DNA from 3 places in the Rhizobium sp. Pop5 genome. Region 1 is predicted to be linked to each of the others. Evidence: riboswitches for the same ligand, from Rfam matches in the RefSeq annotation. Region 1 holds a riboswitch; each other region holds the start of a gene.

The links. A riboswitch is a leader RNA that binds a small molecule or an ion and turns the genes downstream of it on or off. The one in region 1 is predicted to bind cobalamin.
Region 2: it holds a riboswitch for cobalamin, as region 1 does, so the genes downstream of both, bluB (5,6-dimethylbenzimidazole synthase) here and NE852_RS18070 (CbtB domain-containing protein) in region 1, are expected to answer to the same signal.
Region 3: it holds a riboswitch for cobalamin, as region 1 does, so the genes downstream of both, nrdH (glutaredoxin-like protein NrdH) here and NE852_RS18070 (CbtB domain-containing protein) in region 1, are expected to answer to the same signal.

What each region holds. Positions count from the first base shown of each region.
Region 1 is NZ_CP099399.1:3,206,491-3,211,315, forward strand. Features, by position in the region: gene NE852_RS18050 (sensor histidine kinase) at 1-571, opposite strand, end outside; gene NE852_RS18055 (sulfite oxidase-like oxidoreductase) at 684-1,346, shown strand; gene NE852_RS18060 (hypothetical protein) at 1,331-1,909, opposite strand; gene NE852_RS18065 (CbtA family protein) at 1,954-2,688, opposite strand; gene NE852_RS18070 (CbtB domain-containing protein) at 2,701-2,910, opposite strand; adenosylcobalamin (AdoCbl) riboswitch at 2,909-3,065, opposite strand; gene NE852_RS18075 (histidine phosphatase family protein) at 3,246-3,809, shown strand; gene NE852_RS18080 (bifunctional diguanylate cyclase/phosphodiesterase) at 4,251-4,825, shown strand, end outside.
Region 2 is NZ_CP099399.1:1,904,714-1,909,538, reverse strand. Features, by position in the region: gene NE852_RS11620 (TolB family protein) at 1-383, shown strand, start outside; gene NE852_RS11615 (3-deoxy-7-phosphoheptulonate synthase) at 614-1,681, opposite strand; gene NE852_RS11610 (putative quinol monooxygenase) at 2,017-2,337, shown strand; cobalamin riboswitch at 2,629-2,816, shown strand; gene bluB (5,6-dimethylbenzimidazole synthase) at 2,858-3,547, shown strand; gene NE852_RS11600 (DUF2865 domain-containing protein) at 3,559-4,662, opposite strand.
Region 3 is NZ_CP099399.1:3,550,157-3,554,981, reverse strand. Features, by position in the region: gene NE852_RS19640 (heavy metal translocating P-type ATPase) at 1-1,324, shown strand, start outside; cobalamin riboswitch at 1,741-1,966, shown strand; gene nrdH (glutaredoxin-like protein NrdH) at 2,231-2,452, shown strand; gene nrdI (class Ib ribonucleoside-diphosphate reductase assembly flavoprotein NrdI) at 2,466-2,867, shown strand; gene nrdE (class 1b ribonucleoside-diphosphate reductase subunit alpha) at 2,846-4,825, shown strand, end outside.

The sequences.
Region 1 (4,825 bases):
AGACGATGACGCCTCGAATATCGGCGCCGACCCGGATCGGAGCCGAGAAATAATAGCCGCGTTTCAGCGAGGTGGTGCCGAGCGCATAAAACCGGGCCTGCCGGCCTTCGATTGCCTCCTGGAAATAGGGCCGGTAGTTGAAATTCTGGCCGACGAAGCTGCCCGGTCCATCATAATTGCTCGCCGCGATCGTCTCTCCATCCGGGTTCACCACATAGATATCGGAGGATTTCAGAAGCCCGTTGATGGCCTTGAGATAGAGGTTGGCCGTATCGCGCAGCGCCATGTCGTCGGGGGCGCTGACCAGCTCCTGGATATCGTCGTGATCGGCGATCAGCGCCGGCAGCGCCTCGTAGCGGTTGAGATGGCCGCTGAGCGCCGAAACGGCAAGGCGCAGCGCTGTTCCCGCCTGGGCCGAAGCCTCCTCCATATAGGCGCGCGTCGCAATCGCGCTTCCAAAGGTGAAGAAGGCGAAGATGACGAGCGGAACCGCCAGCAGCGCCGCTATCCCACGATATCTCGAAGACAGATCCCGCTCCTCCCTTTCTGCCTCCGCTCCCCAGCAAGGCATGCCCGACCGGCCCAAGTTTAGTAAGACGAGCGAGGATTTCCAAGGGCCTGCCGAAACTTGACACCCGGCGAGACCGGATGTCCTATTGCTGCATCGCAAGGAGACCCCGCTCATGAGCGACGACCAGACGCCCGCTGACAGCAAGCTCACCAGTTCCAAGCGCCGCTGGGCGGCGGAGGGCAAATTCCTGACCGGCCGTATCAGCCGTCCCGAGGCCGAGCGCCTGCCGCCCGGCCAGCACCTCGTCAAGAACTGGCCAGTGCTCGATCTCGGCCAGCAGCCGGTGGTTTCAACCGATAGCTGGCGGCTTGAGGTGCGAGGCCTCGTCGAAACTGCGCTCACCCTCACCTGGGCCGATTTCCAGGCGATCGAGCAAAGCATTGGGATGAGCGATATTCACTGCGTCACCACCTGGTCGCGCTACGACAATAAATGGAAGGGCGTTTCGACCCGCGATCTGCTCGACCTCGCCATGCCGAAACCAGAAGCAGCTTACGTCATGCTGACGAGCTATGACGGCTATACCACCAACCTGCCGCTTGTCGATTTCGCCGCCGAAGATGCCATCCTCGCAACCTCCTGGGAGGACTTGCCTCTGACAGCAGATCATGGCGGCCCGATGCGCCTCGTCGTGCCGCATCTCTACTTCTGGAAAAGCGCCAAATGGCTGCGACGCATCGAGCTAATCGCCGCTGACGCGGCCGGCTTCTGGGAAAAGAACGGCTACCATATGCTTGGCGATCCGTGGCGCGAGCAGCGCTATTCCGACAACTGATCCCGCGGGCGCAGGAAGCGGCGAAGTGTAAAAACCGCGAGACCGAGCAAGACAGAGAGCCCTGTCAGCGACGCCATACTGGCGAAATGGATCGGCACCCTGCTCCATCGCGGCTTGACGATATCGGCGGTGTTGAAAGCTTCGCCGCTGAATTGGCACGTGACGAGCGCAAGCCCGCGTCGCACCATATCGACGTCGACGGCGGAGATGATCCGGTTGGCGGCAAGCGCCTCCTGCGGCATCTCCCGCATCGCCATCAGCACAGCTTTGGTTGCCGCGAGATAGGCATGGGCGCATTCGTTGAACGGACTTCCCTCATCCGTCACGCTGCCCGGTACCCTGCCCCACAGACAATAGGAATACTGGATCTCGGCATAGTTCAGAATGCGGCGGAACGGCTCGTTCGTATCGACTGCCCGCGACGCAAGGTCGATGATCCCACTGCGATATTCTGAAATCACCGCCATCTCGCCGTGGGAAATTTCAGGAATATCCAGACCGGCATGGCTGCCGCCTTCGCTGCTGCCATGGGCAAAGGCGGTTCCAACCCCGAACAGAAACAGGCTTGCCGCAAGACCGAGAGCGGCAAGCCCTTTACGACGCCGGCTCACCGGAACGCCGGCCGCAACCCGCCCTTGACGGCAAGCCGTCTTTCCGCGAGCGCCCCGAAAGCAAGGCCGAGCGTGGCCCAAAGGATGACGTGCATGCCGAGCGAGGTCGTGCGGAAGCGCCAGAGCACCAGTGCCGAGAAATTCTCGGGCACCTCGTTGATCGGCGGCAGCAGATAGAGCACGAGGCCGATGAAGACGAGATAGGCGATGCCGGCGATGATCGCGCCGTTCCAGAGACCGAAACGCTCGGAAAGACGGCGCGAAAGCGCCACCGCCGCAATCAGCGCGGCGAGCGAGACGACGATCATCAGGAAGAACAGCTCGGTCCTGACGCCGATCGTATCGGGGTTGCCGACTGCCGGCGGGTTGGCCGGATACTTGACGGCGGGAACGAGTACGATCGCCACGAAAGCGGCGGTAGCGATGACGGCCGAGGTCCCGCGCGCCGAAAGACTGCTGAAGCGACCATGCACGAAGGCGAAGGCAAGCGCGAAAAGCCCGCCGACGGCAACGCTGTAAGCCATGACGCCGGTGAAAAGGCCGAGACCGGCCTGGGTGGCGCGGCTGACGATTTCGGGTTCGGCGGCTTCGCCCGCCGCCTGTGCGCTCGCCTCCTCGAAGGCGATCGCCGCATCGACCAACGGCTCGCCGAAGGTGTGGGCGAAGGCAAAAACGAGGATACCAGCAATCAGGCCCGCGAGCATGCCGCGAAGCAGAAGGTTTCCAACCATGTCAGAATCCCTTTAGTGGCAGGGAAAACCGAGGAGATGGCGGCCGTCATGCACGAATTCATGCACATACATGCCGTTGAACAGCGCCATCGCGCCTTCCTCGGTGCCGACAAAATAAAGGGCGATGAGCATCAGCAGGCCGCCAAAGATCGCCCAGGGCAGGATATCTCCCACAGGGATCGGCGCCGGTGCCGCGACGGGGGCGAAAGTGGTATCAGACATGTATTCCTCCAGAATGACGCGTTCAGTCGAAAGAGTGCTTGTGCGGTAGGGTCTGACTTCCAGCACGAAGAGCTTTCGACACGCTGGTCACAGTGGCGCGACCGCGCCGGATTTCCACCGGCTTCCAAACCCGCAACAGCACGGTTATATCTGCACGCTGGAGAGACTGTCAACGGAACTTCACGAGCCGGTGAAGGGCCGTCCCACAGCATAATTCCTTAACTCGGAACCGATTTAAGGATAAAATTATGCAGCAATTTAAAGCGCTAGAGCGTCCTTTGCGCGCCTAAAGAGGCGCGCGGCGCTGTAGCCGCATTCCGGAGATCAGAACGATGGTGAACACGCGTCTCACCTGGATCTGCCATGGCGCGACGGCGGCAAGCCGCAAGGCCCTGTTCCCGCTCGACGAACCGCTGGAAAGCAAGGCCGCGAAGGACGCGGCCGAGATGGCCGCGCTGCCCCGCGCCGACCGCATCTTCACCAGTCCCGCCCTGCGCACCCGCCAGACCGCGACAGCGCTCCGCCTCGACGCCGGGATCGACCCGGCGCTTCGCGATTGCGACCATGGCCGCTGGGCCGGCAGGCCGATCGTCACGATAGGGTCCGAAGAGCCGGAGAATCTGGAAATCTGGATGAGCGATCCGCAAGCGGCCCCGCACGGCGGCGAAAGTCTTTTCGACCTGCGCACGCGCGTCGCCGGCTGGATGGATGCTCAGTCCACCCTCGGCGGACATGTGATCGCCGTTAGCCACGCGGCAATCATCCGGGCGGCGGTCGTGCATGTGCTTCAGGCGCCGCTCTCTTCCTTCTGGCTGATTGACGTCGGACCGCTCGCAATCGTCCGCATGACCAGCGACGGGCGACGCTGGTCGCTGCGCTTCAGCATTAGTGACCTCTGATCTTATCCAGCCTTACGCAAGCAAATCGCGTCATCTCTATTGAACCCGGCTTTGCCGGAACTACTTCCTTGTCCCAAGGAGATGGAAGAAATGACATATGACTGGAGTGGGGAGCGTACGCGGCGCCTGCGTTTTATGCGTGTCGCCACGGTTACGGTTCTGGTCGGTCTCCTCGTCAGCGTACCGCTGCTGATCGTCACCGCCTGAAGTACGAGAAAGGGCGAGCGATGCAATTGCACGCTCGCCTTCGTTCTTCTCAGGCGCGAGATACGCGCCCATGGTCAGCCTTTGTCGCCGCCCGCAGAACGAGTATCCGCCGCCACGGCTCACGCCTTTCGAGGCCGGTAGCAGGCCGCCGCTCTGATAATTCGCCTTCTGGTTTCAACGAACATTTCAGACTTTCGTGATTACGTCGGCGCGGGCGGAGACGGAGAAGGCCATATGCCGGTGTTTTTCCAAAGCAGGGCCGGAAGGCAATGCGTGTCGATCATGGCGTTCGGAGTAACCCTCTGGCTCCTCGGCACGCTGTTGCAGTTCGGCGACAACCTGGTCTCCTTCATGATCGGTTTCGGCGAGTACGGCGCCGACAAACTCGTCCTGGCGCTCGGCATCGCCGGCGCCATGAGTTTCGTCTACTCGGTGCTGCGCATCGCCGATCTCCGCAAGGAAATGGAGCTGCGCTCGGCGGCCCAGACAAAGGCCGACTGGACCGCCACCCACGATCACCTGACAAAATTGCCGAACCGCTATGCCTTCGAGCGCAAGATCCTGTCGCGGCCGACCAAGGACGACGAGGCCGAAATCGAGGGGTCGGAAGGCAACGTCACCATCTTCTCTGTCGATCTTGACGGCTTCAAGAAGGTGAACGACCTCGTCGGCCACAAGGGCGGCGATGTGCTGTTGATCGAAGTTGCCAAACGTATCTGTGCGCTCGGCAATGCCGATTGCGTCTATCGCTTCGGCGGCGACGAATTCATCATCGTCGCCTTCGCCCTGACGGCGCAGCGCGAGGAGCA
Region 2 (4,825 bases), 1.3 Mb from region 1:
ATGGCGAGGGCCGCAATGACGGGCCGGACTGGTCTACCGACGGCCAGTGGATCTATTTCAACTCCAGCCGCACCGGACTGATGCAGATCTGGCGCATCCATCCCGACGGCACGGGTCTCCAGCAGGTGACATCGGACGATCAGGGCAACTGGTTCGCCCATCCGTCGCCCAACAACGACAAGGTGCTGATCCTCTCCTACGACCCCTCTGTCTTTGACCATCCGCGCGACCTCGACGTGCGCCTGCGACTGATGGATATGGACGGCGCCAACCTGAAGACGCTGTTCGAGCTTTTCGGCGGGCAGGGCACGATCAACGTGCCCTGCTGGTCACCAGACGGTGACGAGTTTGCCTATGTGCGCTATTTCCCGATGAGTTCTTGAGAGCGACGGACCGCCATTTTTTGATGAGGTGGTGGCGCCCTCATGCCTGACGCAACCACTCTGGAATAGGCATCAGACGGATCATGGGAGAGTCCTGAAGATGCCTTCTGGTCTGGTCAAACCGGAACCATGGGGCGGCTTCTGGACCTATGAGGGCCTGCATCTTTTGGACGAGGATTGACCTGTGAATGGGCGGCGGGATATCTGCCCGCCGCGCTTGATAGTGCCGCTCAGGCCGCGACGGTGGCCGTGCGACGATCGCGGACGGCCTGGGCCAGATTCTCGAGCACGTCGACCGACATGTCCCAGCCGATGCAGCCGTCGGTGATCGACTGGCCGTAGACCAGCGGTTTCCCGGGAACGAGGTCCTGGCGCCCGGCGACGAGATTGCTCTCGATCATTATGCCCTTGATGTGGTCGTTGCCGGCATGGATCTGGCCGGCGACGTCGCGGACGACCTTCGGCTGGTTCATCGGATCCTTGCCGCTGTTGGCGTGGCTGGCATCGATCAGCATGCGCGGGTTGACACCGAGCTTGGTCGCTTCGGCCATCACGGCTTGGACGTCGGCCGCCTCGTAGTTCGGCCGCTTGCCGCCGCGGAGAATGATGTGGCAGTCCTCGTTGCCTGTCGTGGAGGCGATGGCCGCTTGGCCGTCCTTGGTCACGGCGGGGAAGTGATGCGGCTGCGAGGCGGCAAGGATCGCGTCGAGCGCCACGCGGACGCCGCCATCGGTGCCGTTCTTGAAACCGATCGGGCAGGAAAGGCCGGAGGCGAGTTGGCGATGGATCTGGCTTTCGGTCGTGCGTGCGCCGATCGCGCCCCAGCTCACGAGGTCGGCAATGTATTGCGGCGTGATCGTGTCGAGGAATTCGACGCCGGCGGGTAGGCCCATCGCATTGATGTCGAGCAGCAGGCCCCTCGCGATGCGCAAGCCTTCCTCGATGCGGTAGCTGCCGTCGAGATGCGGGTCGTTCATCAGGCCCTTCCAGCCGACCGTGGTGCGGGGCTTTTCGAAATAGACGCGCATGACGATCTCGAGATCGCCCGCGAGGCGTCGTCGCTGCTCCGCAAGCCGTGCGGCATAGTCCCGGGCGGCAACGGGATCGTGGATGGAGCAGGGGCCGATGACGACGATCAGCCGATCGTCCTCGCCCCGAAGAATTTGATGGATCGCATCGCGGTTGCTGGTCACGGTCTGACTGACGCCAGCGTTGCGGGGAATTTCGGCAATGATATCGGCAGGCTTGGTAAGCGGGGTGATCTCGAGGATACGCAGATCATCAATGGTATCGGACACGGGGTATGCTCCTGTTTGGTCATACCCGCGCGGAACAAAAAAGCCGCCAGGTAGACTAGCGGCTGTTCGGGTTGTCGTCGCGTCGAATTCAGTTACGCATGGACCCGCGTCCGCTGTGAGAAGCGGTACCAATAAAATCGCGAGGCGTAGACGGACATGATCGACATCAGGCGTATGTAGCGTCACGATCGGGTTTTGTCACGCGGAATTTGCAGCCTGGAAGCAACGGGTGGCACCGGCGGAGCCCAAAGGAGGTAGGGGCACGGATTGCGGGACTTTGCCGTCCTTCGGCGCCGTGCAATAAAGTTCAGCAAGTCAAAAAGCAGGATCATGAGATGGATCAGAGCAACGGGCCGAACGACGAGACTGGCAAGGTCCGCCTTTCGGGACAATTAATTTGTGCATCCTTGGACGAGATCGATATCGTCCAGAAATATCTTCCTGAACACATTCGCCTGACCAGGGCAGAGCCGGGTTGCCTTTCATTTGAGGTTACACAGACCGAAGATCCCATGATCTGGCGCGTTGAAAACGTTTTATTGATAGGCTTGCGTTTGAAGCACATCAAATCCGTACGAAGGCTTCGGCATGGGGAGCCGCAACCAGGGCGATCTGCCGCGCATACGAAATCTCGGCAGACTAATAGAGCTAACTGAGGTCCGCTTCGGGATGGCGATCAAAGGGACGTCAAACGTTAGAGGCGTCGGATTTGGTCCGGGCGTCGATCTCCACCGCGCCCTTTCTTGGCCGACAAAGTCTAGGAGCTGTTCTCCGCCATCGCTTCTTCGGCCTCGGCCTGGCGGCGCTTGGCTGGTTTGCGGCGACGGACGCCAGGTCGCGCGCGGCGCTCAGGACGCTGGCAGCGGCATTCAGGGAGCATCGTGCATCCGCCAACTGAAGACGGCTCGAAGACAACATCGGCCGGCTTGCCGACGCACCTGATTCCTGAAATAGATGCGCCGTCAGGTGCCCGCTGCCTCAGCGGGAGAATCGGGAATCCGGTGCAAGGCCGGAACGTGCCCAACGCTGTAAGGCCGACGCCTGCCGCTCATTATGCCACTGGCTTTTCGCCGGGAAGGCCGCGGCAGACGGATGACGCCAAGTCAGAAGACCGGCCTGGCGAGATAGACCCAACCCGCGCGGACGGCGGGCGGTTGCGTTGTTGGGGATTTGACGATGCGACCCTTAGATAAGGATGCCCTTTCGGCGGCATCCGGTTTTTCCTTGGCCGAACGCGAGGCCGTCTATCACGCGATCATGACGCGGCGTGACGTGCGCAGCCAGTTTCTGCCCGATCCTTTGCCCGACGACGTCGTGGAGCGGCTGCTGAACGCCGCGCATCACGCGCCGTCCGTCGGCTTCATGCAGCCGTGGAATTTCATTCTGGTCAGAAGCGCCGAGGTGAGGGCACGGGTGCGCGATGCCTTCGTAAAGGCGAATGAGGAGGCGACGCTGATGTTCGAGGGTGAGCGGCGGCAGACATATCGCTCGCTCAAGCTCGAGGGCATCGTCGAGGCGCCGCTCGGGATCTGCGTGACCTCAGATCCCACGCGCAGCGGCAGCGTTGTGCTGGGGCGCACGCACAATCCCCGGATGGATAGCTATTCCACGGTCTGCGCCATCCAGAATCTCTGGCTCGCGGCGCGGGCGGAAGGGATCGGGATCGGCTGGGTCAGCATTTTCCGCGAAGGCGACCTAAAGACCATTCTCGGCATACCCGAACATATCGAGGTGGTCGCCTGGCTTTGCGCCGGTTTCGTCGACCGGCTTTACGAGGAGCCGGAACTTGCGGTCAAAGGCTGGCGGCAACGGGTGCCGCTTGAAGAACTGGTGTTTTACGACGGGTGGGGACGGAGCGAGCGCTGAAGCCGTCGCAATCACTGCTGTTGCGGCTGCGGGCCGGGTGTCGCCGGATTGGCAAGATCGATCGAGCCCTGGTCGCCGGCGAGGAATTGCGGGCCGACCTGGCGGACCTTGTTCTGCGTGGGATCGTAGGGACGCTCCGGAGCGGATGGCTGCGGCGCGGCTGCTGCTGGAGCATTTTTGGCCGGCGGATCGGTGTGGATCGTGGTGATCGAACCCTGCTGCGGCGGTTCGCTCAGGGCCTGCTTGCTGCGCATCTCGTTGTAATAGGCGGTGAGATTGCAGGCACAGCTGTTCTTTTCGCCAGGCGCACGGTTCTTGTAGACGAAGGCGTTCTTCATCGCGCTGTAGGGCGTGCCCGTCGCGACCGAGATCATGTTCGAGGCTTCCGTGCTCGTCACGTCGCGATAAAAGAGCTGCGTCTCGATGCCGGGGCACATCTTGGCGCAGGTCTGGGCATCACGGCCGAAATCGACCGAGGTGGCGTTCGAACTGATCGGAAAGAAGCCGCCATCGCAGCTGCGCACGCAGATGGTGCTGACGGGCGAGAGCATCTCGGCCCGCGGCAGGCCGTAGTAACTTGGGTCAACCTGTTCACCTCCGCCGAGCGGAATGAAGGTATCGGTGCGCATCGCCTGTTCCTCGACACTCGGGGCGGGGTCGTTGGCGCTGCGCTCGGTCGGCGCATAGAAATTGTCGCTGTTGCAGCCATTTCGCTCGAGAGCGGCGGTCAGTTCGCGGCGCGCGTCGTCAGTTCCGTCGCCCTGGTTGCGCAGCTCGTCGCGGCGATCTTGGAGATAACGGATATTGTCCGTCATCCGGCCTTCGGCCTGAGCAAGTTCGGCGCAATAATCTGCATTCTCGCCGCCGATCACGACCATGCTGCCGGAGGTGCAGCCGAAATTGCGCAGATCGTTGCGGACCTTGCGCAGCTCGAGGTTCTGCTCGGCCATGGCGCTAGCATATTGGCGCGCTTCCGGCCCGCTATTGGTGGCGATCGTTCGCGGCAGGTCGGCCAGGCGGCCGCGCAGGTCGTCGCAGATGGCGCTGGACTGTGCGGCAGTGGCAGGTGCTGCCAATGCAAGAAGAAGCGCAAGAGACAGGTTTCGGCGTTTCACGGCGTCGTCCGGGAATGAGAAAGTGTCCATAGGTCAAAGGCGGCGTTCATCCGCCGTGCCTTGTCTCTTAACGTGTTTCTCTTAATAAGCGTCGATCAATTCCTACCGCATTTTCGAGATTTTATCCAGAAGATGTGGGGAGGCCTTACGTTAGGGAAGTCGA
Region 3 (4,825 bases), 340 kb from region 1:
GGATGCCGTCGTCTTCGCCGGCACGGTCAATGGCGATGCGGTGCTCAGGGTTCGCGTCACGGCGGCCGCCGCCGACAATACCATCGCCCGCGTCGTCAAGTTGGTGGAGGAAGCGCAGGAATCGAAGGCGCCGACGGAGCGCTTCATCGATCGGTTCTCACGCTATTATACGCCGGGCGTGGTGGTTGTCGCAGCCCTCGTTGCGGTCGTTCCGCCGCTGTTTTTCGGCGGTTCATGGAGCGAATGGATCTACAAGGGGCTGGCGCTCCTCTTGATCGGCTGCCCTTGCGCCCTCGTCATCTCGACGCCGGCGGCGATCGCTGCTTCGCTGTCGGCCGGCGCCCGGCGCGGGCTCTTGATGAAGGGCGGCGCGGTCTTGGAAACGCTCGGCAAGGTGACGATGGTCGCCTTCGACAAGACGGGTACGCTGACGGCAGGCAAACCTCAGGTGACCGACATCGTTTCCTTCGGCTTGAGCGAAGCGCAGGTCCTGTCGCGCGCGGCGGTGCTGGAGCAAGGTTCCAGCCATCCGCTGGCGCTGGCAATCCTCAATCGCGCCAAGGCCGGCGGCGTTCCCGTGCCGCCGGCCTTCGAGCTGGAGGCGCTGCCGGGCAAGGGCGTCACCGGCAAAGTCGGGGGCGAGACCCTGGATCTGCTGTCGCCGTCCGCAACTCGCGAGCGCGGGGCGCTCGATGGAGAGCAGGATGGGCGCATCACGGCGCTGAATGACGAAGGCAAGAGCGTATCGGTGCTGCTCGTCAATGGCGCAGCCGCGGGCCTGATCGCCATGCGCGACGAGCCGCGCGAGGATGCCGGGGCTGGACTTTCCGCGCTCAAATCGGCAGGCGTGAAGGCAATGATGCTGACGGGCGACAACAAACGCACGGCGGCGGCCGTTGCCGGCATGCTCGGCATCGACTGGCGCGGCGAGATGATGCCGGAGGACAAACAGCGGGTCGTCGGCGAATTGAAGCGTGAAGGCTTCACCGTCGCCAAGGTGGGCGACGGCATCAACGACGCGCCGGCGCTGGCGGCGGCCGATATCGGCATCGCCATGGGCGGCGGCACGGATGTGGCGCTGGAGACGGCGGATGCCGCCGTGCTGCACGGGCGCGTCGGGGACGTGGCGCGGATGATCGCGCTTTCCAAGCGGACCATGCGCAACATCCTGCAGAACATCACAATCGCGCTCGGCCTGAAGGCGGTCTTCCTCGTGACGACGATCGCCGGCATTACCGGGCTCTGGCCGGCAATCCTCGCCGATACCGGCGCCACCGTGCTGGTGACGATCAATGCGCTCAGGCTGCTTCGCTTAAAGGGATGAATTTTTCCCGAATGGCGATGTAAAGACCACCGATTTGGGCGCGATCGAGAATCCAAACCGCGGAGCGGGCCATCGCTTAGGCCGGCTCTCAGTTTGTCGACAAGGTCTCTCCGTCATGCTCGGCCTTGTGCCGAGCATCTGACCGCTGTAATTGTTTGACAAGAAACCATTTATTTTCAGGTGCTTAATTGAGCGGCGCAGATCCTCGGCACAAGGCCGAGGATGACGTTGCGAGTTTTGCATGGCTTGTCCCAGCCTGGGAGTTGGCGACAGGCCGGGTCTCTTTATCGGACCCTTCTCTACAGCGTCTTTTCGTTAAGCCTTCGTTATCCCTGTTTTTCACAGGAATGCAGTGATTTCAAACCTCCCGTAACGCGATGCACAAACCATCCGTTGACGCGAATTGGGATTCGCGTACTATATCTAGTGTTTGAGGTTCCTTCGATTCGTGAGGATCGGGGGCTAAGATGGGAATACGGTGCGCTTCGCCATTACGGCGCGGCAATGCCGGAGCTGCCCCCGCAACTGTGAGCGGCGAGCAACTGTCCGATTTCAGGTCACTGGAGCATGAGGTTCCGGGAAGGCTGGGCAGGGTGCTTCGACCCGTGAGCCAGGAGACCTGCCTCGAACGAAACGTCCACGGGCGGGGTGTCCGGAAGGTCGCGTGCATGAAGACGGAATCTATCCGTGCCTGTTGCACTGCCCCCGAACATCCGCATGAGCACTTCGGGGTTTGAAGTCATGTCGAGAACATCAAGGCCGCCACCCGCGCACATCCTGCGAGGGATGCTATTGGGCGTTTAAAGCGCCAACTTTGCCAGATCATTATCAAACTTTGCCCCGGACGCCGCATGGCGCCCGATCCCAGTCCTGCGTCCTGAATTCATTGACATCACGAGGAACATGATGAGCGTTACCGTTTACAGCAAGCCTGCCTGCGTTCAGTGCACCGCCACCTATCGCGCCCTGGATCGCCTGGGGGTAGACTATGACATCGTCGATATTTCCCAGGACACCGAGGCGCTCGATCGCGTGCGCGGCATGGGCTACATGCAGGTTCCGGTCGTCGTTGCCGGCGAGAACCACTGGGCGGGCTTCCGTCCCGATATGATCAGCGCGCTCTCCTGATCGGAGAAGAGCGGTGGGGCTGATCGTCTATTATTCCAGCCGATCCGGGAATACCCATCGTTTCGTCGAGAAGCTGGGATTGCGCGCGGCGCGCATTCCCCTCAGCGCTGAAGATATCCACATTCGCGAACCCTACGTGCTGATCTCGCCTACTTATTGCGGGGACGGCGGTAAAGGGGCCGTGCCCAAGCAGGTGATCCGTTTCCTCAATGATGCGGAAAACCGCTCCAACATCCGGGGCGTGATCGCCGCGGGCAACAGCAATTTCGGCGAGACCTACGGGCTTGCCGGCGATGTCATCTCGAAGAAGTGCCAGGTGCCGTACCTCTACAGGTTCGAGCTCCTGGGAACCTCCGAGGATGTCGCCAATGTCAAAGATGGGATGGGACGATTTTGGACACGGGAACAAATTTGACGCGGGATGTGGGCGCAAAGCCGCTGAAGGCTGCGGAAACGCTCGATTATCACGCGCTGAACGCGATGCTGAACCTCTATGACGACGAGGGCAAGATCCAGCTCGACAAAGACCGAATGGCGGCCAAGCAGTATTTTCTGCAGCATGTGAACCAGAACACGGTGTTCTTCCATAACCTCAGGGAGAAGCTCGATTATCTGGTCACTGAAGGCTATTACGAGCAGGAAGTGCTCGACCAGTATTCCTTCAATTTCGTCCGTGACCTGTTCGACCAGGCCTATGCCAGGAAATTCCGGTTCCCCACGTTTCTCGGCGCCTTCAAATATTACACCAGCTACACGCTGAAAACCTTCGACGGGAAGCGCTATCTGGAGCGCTACGAAGACCGCATCTGCATGGTGGCACTGACTTTGGCCCGCGGCGACGAGACCCTTGCCCGCGACATGGTCGATGAGATCATTTCCGGCCGGTTCCAGCCGGCGACGCCGACTTTTTTGAATGCCGGCAAGAAGCAGCGCGGCGAGCTCGTCTCCTGCTTCCTTTTGCGTGTCGAGGACAATATGGAATCGATCGGCCGGTCGATCAATTCGGCGCTGCAACTGTCGAAGCGCGGCGGCGGCGTGGCGCTGTCGCTGACGAATATTCGCGAAGCCGGCGCGCCGATCAAACAGATCGAGAACCAATCCTCCGGCATCATACCCATCATGAAGCTGCTCGAAGACTCGTTCTCCTATGCCAACCAGCTCGGCGCGCGCCAGGGCGCGGGCGCGGTCTATCTCCACGCCCATCACCCCGACATCATGCGCTTCCTCGATACCAAGCGCGAAAATGCCGACGAGAAGATCCGCATCAAGACGCTGTCGCTCGGCGTCGTCGTGCCCGACATCACCTTCGAACTCGCCAAAAACAATGAGGATATGTACCTCTTCTCGCCCTACGACGTGGAGCGCGTCTACGGCGCGCCGTTCACCGAAATCTCGGTGACGGAGAAGTACCGTGAGATGGTGGCGGATGCCCGCATCTCCAAGAAGAAGATCAAGGCACGCGAATTCTTTCAGGTGATCGCCGAGATCCAGTTCGAGAGCGGTTATCCCTACATCATGTTCGAGGACACGGTGAACCGGGCGAACCCGGTCGCCGGGCGCATCTCCATGAGCAATCTCTGCTCGGAGATCCTGCAGGTGAGCGAGGCGAGCGAATACAATGACGACCTCTCCTACCAGACGATGGGCAAGGATATTTCCTGCAATCTTGGCTCTCTGAACATCGCGGCGGCGATGGATTCCGCCGATTTCGGCAAGACGATCGAAACCTCGATCCGGGCGCTGACGGCAGTTTCCGACATGAGCCACATCTCCTCGGTGCCTTCGATCGAAAAGGGCAATGACGAGAGCCATGCGATCGGCCTCGGACAGATGAACCTGCACGGCTATCTCGCCCGCGAGCGCATCTTTTATGGCTCCGAGGAAGGCGTCGATTTCACGAATATCTATTTCTATGCGGTGACCTATCACGCGATCCGCGCTTCGAACCTGCTGGCGGTCGAGCGGGGCACGAGCTTCAAGGGCTTCGAAAATTCGAAATATGCCTCCGGCGACTATTTCGACAAATATATCGAGCAGGAATGGAAGCCGGCGACGGAGAAGGTTCGCGCAATTTTCGACGATGCCGGCATCCACATTCCGACGCAGGAAGACTGGGCGGCGCTCAAGAAAACGGTGATGGCTTCCGGTCTCTATAACCAGAACCTGCAGGCGGTGCCGCCGACAGGGTCGATCTCCTACATCAACCACTCCACCTCCTCGATCCATCCGATCGTCTCGAAGATCGAGATCCGCAAGGAAGGCAAGATCGGCCGCGTCTATTACCCGGCGCCGTTCATGACCAACGACAATCTCGATTATTACCAGGACGCCTATGAGATCGGGGCGGAGAAGATCATCGACACCTACGCGGCG